Regions from separate parts of the Paenibacillus sp. N119s genome, predicted to be linked through region 1. Evidence: a T-box and tRNA genes for the amino acid it is inferred to sense, from the RefSeq annotation. Region 1 holds a T-box; the other regions hold tRNA genes.
The links. The T-box of region 1 lies ahead of leuS (leucine--tRNA ligase). A T-box ahead of a tRNA ligase gene usually reads a tRNA of that ligase, here a tRNA-Leu.
Positions count from the first base shown of each region.

Region 2: it encodes a tRNA-Leu, which carries the amino acid that the T-box ahead of leuS (leucine--tRNA ligase) is inferred to sense. The anticodon was not compared.
Region 3: it encodes a tRNA-Leu, which carries the amino acid that the T-box ahead of leuS (leucine--tRNA ligase) is inferred to sense. The anticodon was not compared.
Region 4: it encodes a tRNA-Leu, which carries the amino acid that the T-box ahead of leuS (leucine--tRNA ligase) is inferred to sense. The anticodon was not compared.

Region 1 is NZ_JCAJRU010000004.1:2,691-5,827, reverse strand. Features, by position in the region: gene AC5V8P_RS01175 (CvfB family protein) at 1-536, shown strand, start outside; gene AC5V8P_RS01170 (class I SAM-dependent DNA methyltransferase) at 540-1,313, shown strand; T-box leader at 1,459-1,716, shown strand; gene leuS (leucine--tRNA ligase) at 1,779-3,137, shown strand, end outside.
Region 2 is NZ_JCAJRU010000002.1:27,754-30,890, forward strand. Features, by position in the region: gene AC5V8P_RS00695 (urease accessory protein UreF) at 241-978, opposite strand; tRNA gene AC5V8P_RS00700 (tRNA-Leu) at 1,241-1,323, shown strand; gene AC5V8P_RS00705 (glutathione peroxidase) at 1,466-1,951, opposite strand; cyclic di-AMP (ydaO/yuaA leader) riboswitch at 2,416-2,587, shown strand; gene AC5V8P_RS00710 (hypothetical protein) at 2,701-3,096, shown strand.
Region 3 is NZ_JCAJRU010000144.1:3,791-6,927, reverse strand. Features, by position in the region: gene AC5V8P_RS16415 (N-acetylmuramoyl-L-alanine amidase) at 1-102, shown strand, start outside; gene AC5V8P_RS16410 (divergent polysaccharide deacetylase family protein) at 77-1,012, opposite strand; gene msrA (peptide-methionine (S)-S-oxide reductase MsrA) at 1,139-1,639, opposite strand; tRNA gene AC5V8P_RS16400 (tRNA-Leu) at 1,850-1,934, opposite strand; gene AC5V8P_RS16395 (YhjD family protein) at 2,142-2,675, shown strand; gene AC5V8P_RS16390 (carboxymuconolactone decarboxylase family protein) at 2,810-3,137, opposite strand, start outside.
Region 4 is NZ_JCAJRU010000106.1:12,484-15,620, reverse strand. Features, by position in the region: partial or broken gene AC5V8P_RS13670 (ABC transporter transmembrane domain-containing protein) at 1-355, opposite strand, end outside; gene AC5V8P_RS13665 (helix-turn-helix transcriptional regulator) at 836-1,498, shown strand; tRNA gene AC5V8P_RS13660 (tRNA-Leu) at 1,723-1,810, opposite strand; gene AC5V8P_RS13655 (N-acetyltransferase) at 2,192-2,635, shown strand; gene AC5V8P_RS13650 (GNAT family N-acetyltransferase) at 2,628-3,137, opposite strand.

The sequences.
Region 1 (3,137 bases):
ATGACAAACAAGGCAGACTGCGAGCCAAGCTGGCAGGGGAGCAGGAACTGGCTCCATTGTGCTTTCATGCTCCTAGTTCATGGCTCAATACGTGGGTGCAGGCGACGGTATACAAGCCGCTTCAGATGGGCACATTCGTCCTGGTGGACGGTGGTGTGCTTGGTTTTGGTGCAATAGGAATGATTCATTCCTCGGAACGTAACCGTATGCTTCGCTTGGGCGAGGAGGTTAAGGTACGGGTCACGCTTGTTCGCGAGGACGGCCGGGTCAATCTGGCAATGGCGCCACGCAAGGAAGTAGGCCGTAATGAGGATGCGGATCGGTTGATTGCCTTTTTGAAGGAACGACCGGGTGGGGGCATGCCATATTCTGACGCGACGCCGCCGGATATTATCAAGCAACGGTTTGGTATCAGTAAATCCGCCTTCAAGCGTGCGATGGGCAAGTTGATGAAGGATGGACTGGTTACACAGAAGGAAAACTGGACTTACCTCGTGGAGAAAATGCCTAAACCGAAGGACGGGAATGGGGAATAAAAGATGGCGTCTTACCGTAAGTTTGCTTATGTGTACGATGAGCTTATGCAGGACATGCCGTATCCTGACTGGTTGCGCTTTGCACGGCAGGCTTGGGACCAATACGGTATGCCACATACAGTGGCCGAACTGGGCTGCGGTACGGGCTCAATTACGATTCCACTGGTTAACTCGGGTTTTGAGGTAGCTGGCATCGATTTATCCTCAGACATGCTGGCAGTAGCCCGTCGCAAAATGGAAAACTCTCCTCAGGGACAGCGATTGTTTCGTGAGGGAAGCGTTCGCTGGATACAACAGGATATGCGGGAGTGGATTTTACCGGAGCCTGTGGATTCTGTCATTTCTTTTTGCGATTGCCTGAATTATTTACTTGAGGAAGAAGATATCATTTCTACTTTTCGTAGAACGTATGCTGGTCTGAAGCCTGGTGGAACCTTTCTATTTGATGTGCATCATCCCCAGACATTTTTGCGTTATGACGAAGAACAACCATTCGTATTGGATGAACGCTCCATCTCATATATTTGGACATGTGCGTTGGACACTCCCCGTTGCGAAATTGAACATCATCTCAGTATTTTTGCGAAAGCAGAACAAGAAGGTCGTGATCTGTACCAGCGTTTTGAGGAAATTCATGTACAGCGGGCTTACGATCCAGACTGGATGAAGGCAGAATTGTCCAAAGCGGGTTTTCGCGATGTAAAGGTATATGCGGATTTTGAATGGGTAGAAGCAGAAGATGACGCGGCGAGACTGTTTTATGTCGCTGTAAAATAGCTAGTATTCATTTGGCTAACATAAAAAGAAAGACGCTTTTCATGAAGACATGAAGGGCGTCTTTTTGCATTCATATATTCACTTTACAGTGCCTTATTTGACTTTTTTCGTGGTTTTCAATATAATAGTGCCATTATTAACGGTTAAACAATCGCTGATGAGGAATAGTAGTTTTGTCTGGACATGTAGAGAGCCGGCGGGTGGTGCAAGCCGGTTGACAGTGCAAAGCGAACTCGCCTCGGAGATATGCGCCCAACGCAGGTAAGCACTATATAAGTGTTGGCTTTCTGTTATTAACACGCATCGGATCACCTCCGTTATCAGGTGCAAAGGGAGTAGAACGCGAAGAACGCTTTCTGCTAACTAGGGTGGTACCACGGGAATATAACCTCTCGTCCCTAGCGCTGACACGCTACGGGATGCAGAGGTTTTTTTGTTGCATACCGTTTGAGGAGGAAAAAGACAATGACAGACACACAGCCGAAGCACGGCTATCAACCGCAAAGTATTGAACCAAAATGGCAGAAATATTGGGATGAGAACAAGACGTTCCGCACTGGGGAAGAGCCGGGCAAACCGAAGTTTTATGCTTTGGATATGTTTCCGTACCCATCTGGAGCTGGTCTGCATGTAGGCCACCCGGAGGGATACACAGCTACAGATATTGTTTCACGTTATAAAAGAATGCGCGGCTACAACGTGCTGCATCCGATGGGTTGGGACGCCTTCGGTCTGCCTGCTGAGCAGCATGCGCTGGATACAGGTGAGCACCCGCGCGAAATTACGGTGAAGAACGTAAACAACTTCCGCCGTCAAATCAAATCACTTGGCTTTTCATATGACTGGGACCGTGAAATTAGCACCACAGATCCTGATTATTACAAGTGGACACAGTGGATTTTCATCCAGCTGTACAAGCGCGGTCTCGCTTATGTAGCTGAAGTGCCTGTAAACTGGTGTCCAGCACTGGGAACAGTACTGGCGAATGAAGAAGTAATTGACGGTAAGAGTGAGCGTGGCGGTCATCCGGTTATCCGCAAACCAATGCGTCAATGGATGCTGAAAATTACGGAATACGCGGATCGTCTGCTTGACGATCTGGAGGAACTGGACTGGTCCGAGAGTATTAAAGATATGCAGCGGAACTGGATTGGTAAGTCTACCGGGGCAGAGGTTCATTTCCCAATTGAAGGCTATGACGAGCAACTCACTGTATTTACAACTCGTCCAGATACATTGTTCGGCGCAAGCTACTGTGTGCTGGCTCCAGAGCAGGAATTGGTCGATATGATTACTACACCTGAGCAAAAGGACGCTGTGCAACAGTATCGTGAACAAGCTGCTCGTAAAAGCGATCTGGAGCGTACGGATCTGGCCAAAGATAAAACAGGCGTATTTACAGGAGCTTACGCCGTGAATCCGGTGAATGGCGAAAAGCTGCCAATCTGGATCGCAGACTATGTACTGGCAGGCTACGGAACAGGTGCAATCATGGCTGTACCGGGGCATGATACACGTGACTGGGAATTTGCCAAAAAGTTCGGATTGAAAATCACTGAGGTCGTTCAAGGTGGAGATGTGGACAAAGAGCCATACACTGAGGATGGCCCGCATGTCAATTCAGGCCTGCTGAATGGGCTTACCAATGAGGAAGCTATTCCGAAAATGATCGAATGGCTCGAAGCTGAGGGTAAGGGACAAGGAAAAGTAACCTACCGTCTGCGTGACTGGCTGTTCAGCCGCCAACGCTATTGGGGCGAGCCGATTCCAGTAATTCATCTGGAAGATGGAACGATCAAAACAGTTCCTGAGGATCAACTGCCG
Region 2 (3,137 bases), on a different contig from region 1:
TCATCAGTAAACATGTTAGAATTAACCATCTAAAACTATGATACACTTTTATACGTGTTTATACAATCGTAAATACGTTATTTCGTTAAAAAATACTTAATTAAGTGTATGAAGTGTAAATAATCCGGCTATAGAGTGTTATTGGTGTGAATTCGGATAGATGAATAAATAAATACTCTGCCGCTTGAGGAAAGGACAGAGTATTTTTTATTATGACTGTTAGATTGGTGAGATGAAGCATCAGAGGGATGCTGGAAGGCGTTTAAACAGCTCTGGGGAGGAAAGGGACCTGGATGCATCCAATTGGCTACTTTGGCTCATATAGGGTGGCTGAGTGATGTAGGATTTGGTTCGATGTTTGTGGAGAAGGTGACGCTGAAATGAGCTTGGCTTAGGTTTGTTAGACTTCTTCCAGGTGGTGAGCAGCTCGCTGGTCATGCGAGCAATAAGAGAATTTTTTTCCTCGTAAGGAGGATTGAGCAGTCTGAAGGCATCTTCGACACAGAAGGATACCGCTGTGGCAAAATAGCCGTGAATGGTCTGTTCTATATCAGTGTCGAGGAGGAAGTTAATCCAAGTGTGGACAGTAGCAAGTGTGCCGATTGCCTTGTATTGAATGAGTGTGTCTTCCAGTTGGTCAAATTCTAGCCAAGGATAGAGAGCCTTTGTGAGCTTGAGCAGACGCTGACTGGAAAGTCGCGACTCTTTTATATGCTGCGAGGAAGGATGTTGGGTATACAGCATTTTATCAATAAGGGCGATTCGCCAACCGTCATTCTGCTGGATGGCGACATACAGATTTTTGATGGCCATGCCGTCAAGGGTTGTAATGTGAGGATACCACTCGTCCCGCATGTAATGCTCCAGATCTTGTAGACTGTTCAAGTATCCATTGCGGAAACGTTCCTCCAGTCCGTGAAATCGGGTGAAACCACCAACGGGTAGGGAAGGGTCCAACAATAATGCGTAGTTTAGCAATCGGTTACCTTTATGCAGGATGGTTCGCCTCCTTGAAGTGAATACCTATGTAACATTATTTAACTTAATATTGTTTATAATGAGTTAACTTAAATAATTATGTAATATATATTTACATAATTGAATATTTTATGTCAAATAAAATATTCTTATGTCTCATATATGTTATATAAAGTAACATATAAAATAATTATTATATTTCTGTTTACAAATTGTTGCTGAGAGAGTATAATAAATCTGTTGCCTCAATACATTATGACATGCGGTCGTGGTGGAATGGCAGACACGCTATCTTGAGGGGGTAGTGGGCGTACGCCCGTGGAGGTTCGAGTCCTCTCGACCGCATTATGTGCAATACCTAGTTAAAGAGCATCCTGACACGTTTTATGTGAAGGGATGCTTTTTTTTGTTAACTTTCTTTATACATCCCGCCACAGAAGCGACCCATGACAACGGATCGCTCGTTAACTGTTATGAAGAAAGATTGTCAGTTTTCCTGCAAAAGCTTTTCAATATCTCCTGCAAGCTTATCTGGAGTGGTTTGCGGCGCATAACGCTTAAATACATTACCTTTTCGTGTAATTAAGAATTTAGTAAAATTCCATTTGATCGCTTTAGAGCCCAATACGCCCGGAGCAGTGTGGGTCAGGTAACGAAATAAAGGGTGAGCTTGATCACCATTGACATCTGTTTTGGCGAACATCGGAAAGGTCACACCATAATTGAGTTGGCAAAACTCGGAGATCTCCTCGTTGGAACCCGGCTCTTGTTTGGCAAACTGGTTGCTGGGAAATCCCAAAATTTCGAGCCCCTGTTCATGATACTGGTCGTATAGCTCTTGTAGTGCTTTATATTGGGGGGTTAACCCACATTTGCTGGCAGTGTTCACGATAAGAAGAACTTTCCCTTCATATGTGGATAAAGGAATTTGCGCTCCTTGCAGGGTCTGCGCATTATATTCATATACGCTCATGCTATTCCTCCTCGTTCAATAGTCTACAATTAAATTGTAAACAACTCAAGGGGAGGTTGCAAGCCAGGAAGAGTATACAGGCATTGAACTATTGTAAAATCATCTTTTGTTCAAAACGGTAAATTGCGCTTCAAATGGGGCTAATTGAGGAGTTCTTTCTCATAAAAACGGGTTTAATCGGTAATTATCTGGTACATATAGCGTATTTTCTTTCCTTTTTACAATTAAGGAGCAACCATGCCTTACCCTACGCCAATATTGACATGCCTTTCATTTTCAAAAAGGGGTGAAATATAGAGATTTCGAGAGATGTGAGAAGCATAGATGTGTTGTAAGCGTTATTATTAATCTTTTATGCTCTAAAGGTCGATTTATAGCCTTGCTGTTGAGCTTTACAGTCTTCCTTGCACGGGTGTATGATTCAAGACGTAATTTCAAATTAACAACAATGAAGCAACAACGAATTGTCTAAAGCGCTGAATTTTGCAGTTGCAAAAGCGGGGGAACCAACGAACATGTACGGCTTTGAAAGCCGCGTGTCTCATGGGGTGAATTTTTCGGTCAAGTGCCGTAAATAGGGCGACTCTCACGTCCGAATCCGACAGCTAACCTCGTAAGCGTACAGGGAGAGGCAACAAACCGCCGTGTGCAGCCATGGTTTATTTTATCATGGAATGTATGAAGCCGGAGGAAGCCTTTTTCCTTCGGCTTCTTTTTGTTGTCTTTTTATACCGGGAGAGGAGCTACTGATGGAAGGTCGGTTAATTATTGTCACTGCACCGAATGAAGCGGGCAGAAGTTTTGTGAAATTGCTCATGTTCAAAAAATTGGCGTTTGCAGTTCTCACAAACAGTACCCAGGAGGAACGACAGCTCAAAAAAATGGGTGTGGAGCACATTGTGCGCATCAATACGATGCAAGCGGGAAAATGGAATTTTCCTAGTAAAGAAATTGGGAGTGTGTATTTGTTCGAAAACAGCTTGAATTTGACTTGCCGTTTCCTGCAAATATGTCGGCCACTAACATCAGAACCGATCTATGTTATTACGCACGGCTGTAATCCACAAGGAATTTATCGGGGATTGGGAGCGGACCATGTGATCTACACATTGAACGGAGAGGTGGGTTTCTTGCTGAACGGATAAGCACTTATAACATAGCTGGTTTAAGATTTTATGATGGAATC
Region 3 (3,137 bases), on a different contig from region 1:
AGCAACGAACAGGACAGAACCATGCTTTCCGGTGATCCTGGTCAAAAAAACATTGCTGAAGCTATTGCCGAAGGTATTATTGCGCATCTGACGGTATGGTAGTATTAGTGGCTGGATCACCTGTCCATCCCCATACATCACGCACCAGATCGCTAATGCCAACAAACTGAGCATGCTCCTTTAATTTGGGAACCGATAAATGAAGTCCTGAAGAGGTTTTCAAGCCTGCTCCGCCGACATGACCAATCGTTACACAGGTGTCGTGCTCAGCCAACCATTCAACCACTTTGGCAAGCTGTCGCTGCACATGGGCGATAGTATGAACATCATCCAAAAAAATATCATTTCGCACTGGGGGCATTCCCTTTTTAGCTGCAAGTTCAGGCACCACTGACCAATAATTGGTACGGCTATCCACAAAAAATAGTCCGTGTTCCTTACACACATCAAGCACAACGGACATAATACGCTTGTCTGAGGTGACCTTGGAGCCCATGTGATTATTCATTCCTATGGCATAAGGAACATCCTTAATTGCTTCCGTCACCTTGGCGCGTACTTCTTCATCCGTCATATTAGCCTTGATCGCTCCAGGTCCAAGCCATTCAGGTCTGCCCTGCTTTGGTTCCATCGGCAGATGAACGATAACATCATGACCACGCTTATGCGCTTCCATAGCGTCCTGCTTGGTTGTAGGCAGGAAGGGCATTACAGCAACGGTGATTTTAACGGGTAAGTTTAAAATCTCCTTTGTCCCTTTCATATTGTTTCCTAGGTCGTCAATAATGACAGCAATCTTCTTTTGCGGCTCGTTTTGTTGGTCAATTGCTTCAGCAACAGCAGTTCTACAGACCATAAATAGCATACAAACTGAAATACAAAGTACTACAATTTTTTGTATTCTAGAGCACCCAGAGCGTATAAGCGCACAAGATGGCTCCTTCTGTCTGCGTGATGCCTTTAAGGCCTTTTTTATTAGATTTCTAATCTGTAACTTCCGTCGTGTACTCATTTGCGGGTCAGCCTCCTTCTCTGTCCCTTCATTGTGTGAGTAACCTCGTCTAAATATGTATAAGGCAGACTCAGGGATGATCCCCGATCTGCCTTTGTCGTGGGTAATAACGGATATCCAAGCAGATTACCAATTCTTGTCGATAAATTCATCACGACCAGATTGTGCTCGATCTTCCTTATAATGCTTTACATTCTTCTTATGATAATCCTCTGCCGGATAAAAAATCGTAGCCGGAAGAATTTCCATAACAATCGGCTTATCAAAGCGTCCGCTTTGCGCCAACTGTTCCTTGGACTGTTGCGCCAGCTCTCGTTGCTGCTCCGTATGAAAAAAAATAGCGGGTTTATACTGTGTGCCCCGGTCCTGAAATTGTCCTTCTTCATCAGTAGGGTCTGTTTGTGGCCAATACAATTCAAGCAGCTTTTCATAAGGAAACAGCTCAGGCTCAAATGTAATCTGCACCACTTCGTAATGACCTGTCGTTCCTGTTTTAACCTGTTCATAGGTTGGATCGGGAATCGTTCCTCCAGTGTACCCTGAGACAATACTATGAATGCCCGGCTGCTCTTCGAACGGAGTCACCATACACCAAAAGCATCCACCGGCAAAAGTTGCTTTCTCCATCTTTTATCCAACCTTTCAATAGCTTCATCATGAAATGCGTTATATCCAATCATATCTTAAAAGATAAACTTATAAAAGAATTGTTTATATACTTGAATAAAGTTCAAGTTCTTATATTGAAATCCTTGCTGGTAAATTGGCATCCCGAAATATAAGAAAAGGTTTATAGAAGTGCTACAAGAGCACTTCTATAAACCTTTTTCTAATGGATGCGGTCGAGAGGACTCGAACCTCCACGGGGGGTTAGCCCACACGGACCTGAACCGTGCGCGTCTGCCAATTCCGCCACGACCGCATATATTTGATGTATACCTCGAAAAATTAATTTCTTAGCGACAAGATAGATCATACCATGATCATATAAAGTTGTCAAACCTTTTATTTATCCTTGATAAAAAAGGAATAGTACATTAATATAAGAACATAAGTTCTTGAGAACATAGGTTCCTTCACTTCGATGACTATGAATTATCATCACATTTTCCTAAGGCGGTGAATGGTAATGATCTCTTCAGATACTAGCCAGCATCAATGCTCTCTTGTGAAAAGTTATCTGCTTCTTACCTTTATTCAAAAAGTGTTTGAGCGGGACAGTCTCATTCTTGAGGAAAGCGGCGTGCTAAAAACTCCTGATCTTTATGTCGAAATGGTTAACGCAGGAATAGATCGTACCGGAATCCTGCTATCTGAAATTAAACATGAATTTAAGAAGTATCAGATTCGTGTTCTAGACATACAACAAAACCACTCCGGCGTTCACGCCACCTATATATATAAAGGCGCTAAAGAGCAGTTCAGTATGCCTATGCCCGCATTCCGCAAAGAAATGTATGAACGAATGCGAGCTTATCTCGGGCTCCCTACCTCCATGCCTCATACAGTTGCTCTTCCTTTACCCGAGAAATATCGCCCCGAACCAAATAACTCAACCCCTAAACCCCTACGCGTTGTTGGGCGAAGCTGGGTTACATCCTCTTCTGCCTATAAGCATAACTCCTCTCGTCCTACTGCTTTTGCTGCAAGCAAAAGAGCATAATCCCCGCACTACACGCAAAAAGAAGCTTCCGCAGGCACCAACTGTGCTCGGAAGCTTCTTTCCATAACCATCATGTTCAGGCCAGTCTATGTTCGTTATTACGAGTAAGAATATATCTGTTTGAATAATTCGATTTAATGCAGCGCCTTCTGTACACGCGTAACACCTTGGCTTAGAGCATGTCCTCCACCAACTGCAGCAGCTACAGCAACGGCCTCCATAATCTCCTGATCACTGGCTCCTTTAGAGCGAGCCTCATTCACATGATAAAACGTGCACACCTCATTATTGGCAAATAAGCCAATACCTAGCGCAATTAGTTGCTTAGTTTTTTCATCTAGACTGCCGGCTTGAAAGCATTCTCCAGTAAAACGATGATAAGCATGAACTACCTCGGGCAACTTATCTTCCAAATGGCTGATTTGATCCTTGTATGCGTGTACTTTTTCATCCATAACCGTC
Region 4 (3,137 bases), on a different contig from region 1:
TAAGCTTAAGTACTTTGTCCCATATGACATTTCTGAAATTTCGGTCAATCTTTGCTTTAGCAAGACTTTCAAATAAGCCGTTAATCTGGCCGATCAGACTCATTGCAATCTGGGAAACAATAATGACCGTGATGAGCTGCACGGAAACATTGCCTGCAAACAATTCACCGGTTTTGCTGGGGATCAGAAGATACAATTTCGTGTTAAATATGCTGATTAAACAATAAACGATAATCCAGACATAGGGCAGCCTTGCTTTCATGCATAATTTCAAAAAAAGCTTCCATATTCCTTTGTTCGGGTTTTTGGGTTGTTCCAACTTAATGCTTTGATTAACTTCTACTTTTCCAATCATATGATTTCATTACCCCTTTTCGCATTCTAAACCATGACATCTTGACTTCCATGAGTTGCAGTGAACATGAAATTGTTTTTAAAAATGAGTAATGCAAAATCACCTTTTTAAAATCTTTTTTGTATTGTAATAAATTTTTATTACGATGTCTACACTTTTCTTTACATAATCCGGAATATATATAACAAATTGTGTTAATTTCATGTCAGTTAGATTGATGCATTCTATTTTGTTGCTTTAGGTATGCAATCTGTCCCCTAATAAATACATGGCTTGAAACAAGAATAAAAAAGAAAAACCAACCTTATCATTAAATTAAGGTCGGTTTTTGTTAAGCTGCTACAAAACATTGAGCAACAAGATGTTAAGACTGTTTTTTAACCAAAATCTTTTTTAAAAATAACTTAGTGAACAGAATCGTAATAAACTATATACTTATATTGGTCTTAGACCATTATATGAAAAGTAGGAGGACTATCGTTGTCTAACAACCAAACAATTCTTAATAAATATATTCCCTTGGTAGATTTCTTGGCCCATATTTTAGGAGAAAACAATGAAATTGTGCTTCATGACGTAACTAACCCTGAGCATTCCATCGTGGCGATACGAAACAATTACATTAGTGGCCGAGAAATTGGTGGGCCAGTAACAGGTTTTGTCTCACAAATCTTAAAAAATCATGGTGATAATGCTGACTTTGTGACCAATTACGAGGCAATATCCAAATCAAAAATTAGATACCAGTCTTCGGCATACTTTATTCGCAATGAACGTAACGATGTTATCGGAGTACTATGTATTAATACTGACCTGCAGCCTTATCAAAACATTATGGACGCCGCTCATTATATTACTCGACATTTGCTTGGAGATCCGGAAAAACATAATGCGTTGGGTTCATCTAAAGTAGATCCGTTAAACTTGCCTATTGAAGATTTAACGCTGAGCTCCATTGCACGAGTTATTTCCGCGAAAGAGGTCCCACCGGAGCGTATGAATCAAGAGGAAAAAATTGGGATTGTTAACGAACTGAACAATCTCGGGATCTTTCTATTAAAAGGTGCTGTTAGCGAAGTAGCCGAACAATTAAAAACATCAGAAGCTACCATATATCGTTATATTAAAATTGTACAAAAGTAAGTATAGTTTTATAAACGATTTGTTTGAAGTCGTGAAGGGAGATCCGGTTAAGATAGGTTATATAACTCAGCATTTTCCGCTCGTCCTGAAAAAGCATAATTTAAGGCGTATCAGGTTCCACAATCTTCGGCTTAAGTGATGAGCAATACCTTGCAAATTTCGAGTAACAAAAAAGCTCCTGAATCTCCGCGAGAGGAGACTCAAGAGCTTGTTCATAATTAAATTGGTGCGGTCGAGAGGACTCGAACCTCCACGGGGGGTTAGCCCACACGGACCTGAACCGTGCGCGTCTGCCAATTCCGCCACGACCGCATACTATGTAATGGTGGCAATGTCTTTAATTACCGTAATTAAGATTATATCTTGAATAAAGCTTAAAAGCAAGGCATTTTATATTATATTTTTTATGAATAATGCTAGTCAAAATAAGACAATCACTGGATATCACCAACCAAATATGGTAGGATGAATGTATCAGGAAAGGAGGTGCGTCAACATCAATAACCATATGTTGAGCGTATCCCTTACCCGATCCGTTATTCTCTAATTTACAGAGTTGACGGAGGCGCGGGATACGGATCATGGCTTTAATTAAGCGCCACGGGTAAAAAGGCCGTCTACGGACGGCCTTTTTTATCTCAACATCATAACTTATTAAGGATAAGATTACATAATGTGAAAAGAGGCGTTACAATGTCGATTAGACCTGCGAAAGTAGAAGAATTAAAAGAACTGGTAGTCATCTGGCTGGATGCTTCTATAGAAGCCCACCATTTTATTGCTCCGCAGTATTGGAAATCTCAAGCTGCCGAGATGGAGAACAAGTACCTTCCCCTCGCTCAAAACTACGTTATTATACAAGATGATCTTACGATTGGCGGCTTTGTTTCCATGTTGGATGGATACTTGGCTGCTCTGTTTATACGTGTTGGTTTTCAAAGAAAAGGCTATGGTAAATTACTATTAGATTGGGTTAAGCAACAGCATGAGGAAATTCAATTAAAGGTATACCAGTCCAACAGAAAAGCATTTAACTTTTATACTAAAAACGGATTTATCATCCAAGCAGAAGCTGTGGATACCGAAACGGATGAGAAGGAATTTGTGATGGCTTGGACAAAACATTCTCTTACTTAAGCCCATATACCTCGGTATATAAAATCTCTTTAAACGGAGCAAACGCCGATTCAGCCAACGCATCTGGATAGCTCATAATCTGAAGCCGCAGATCAGCCTGTCCTTCTCTTAAAGGGGGCTGTACATATTCAAAATGGTTCAGATGAAACCCCAAACGTTCGTAAAAGCCGATCCTTCTATGTGACCATTCATCCACTGGCGGCTCAACCTCCAGCACTACCGGCTGATCAGACCGTGAGATAAATCTACTCACGAGCTTTTTGCCTAATCCACCACCTCGTATACGTGGATCTACCGCAACGTGCTCTACAAACCGAAAATGCTCGAATTCCCAGCCCGCCAAAAAAGCCACTATGTTGCCCTGCTCATTCTTTTCAGTGATGATGCGATAGCTAGGATGCTTCAATAGAGCCTTTTGACCCTCAAACGTCCTGCATTCTGATGCGGGAAAAGAAGACTCCATAATCGTATATATTTCATAAAAATCGTGTTCATTTATCAT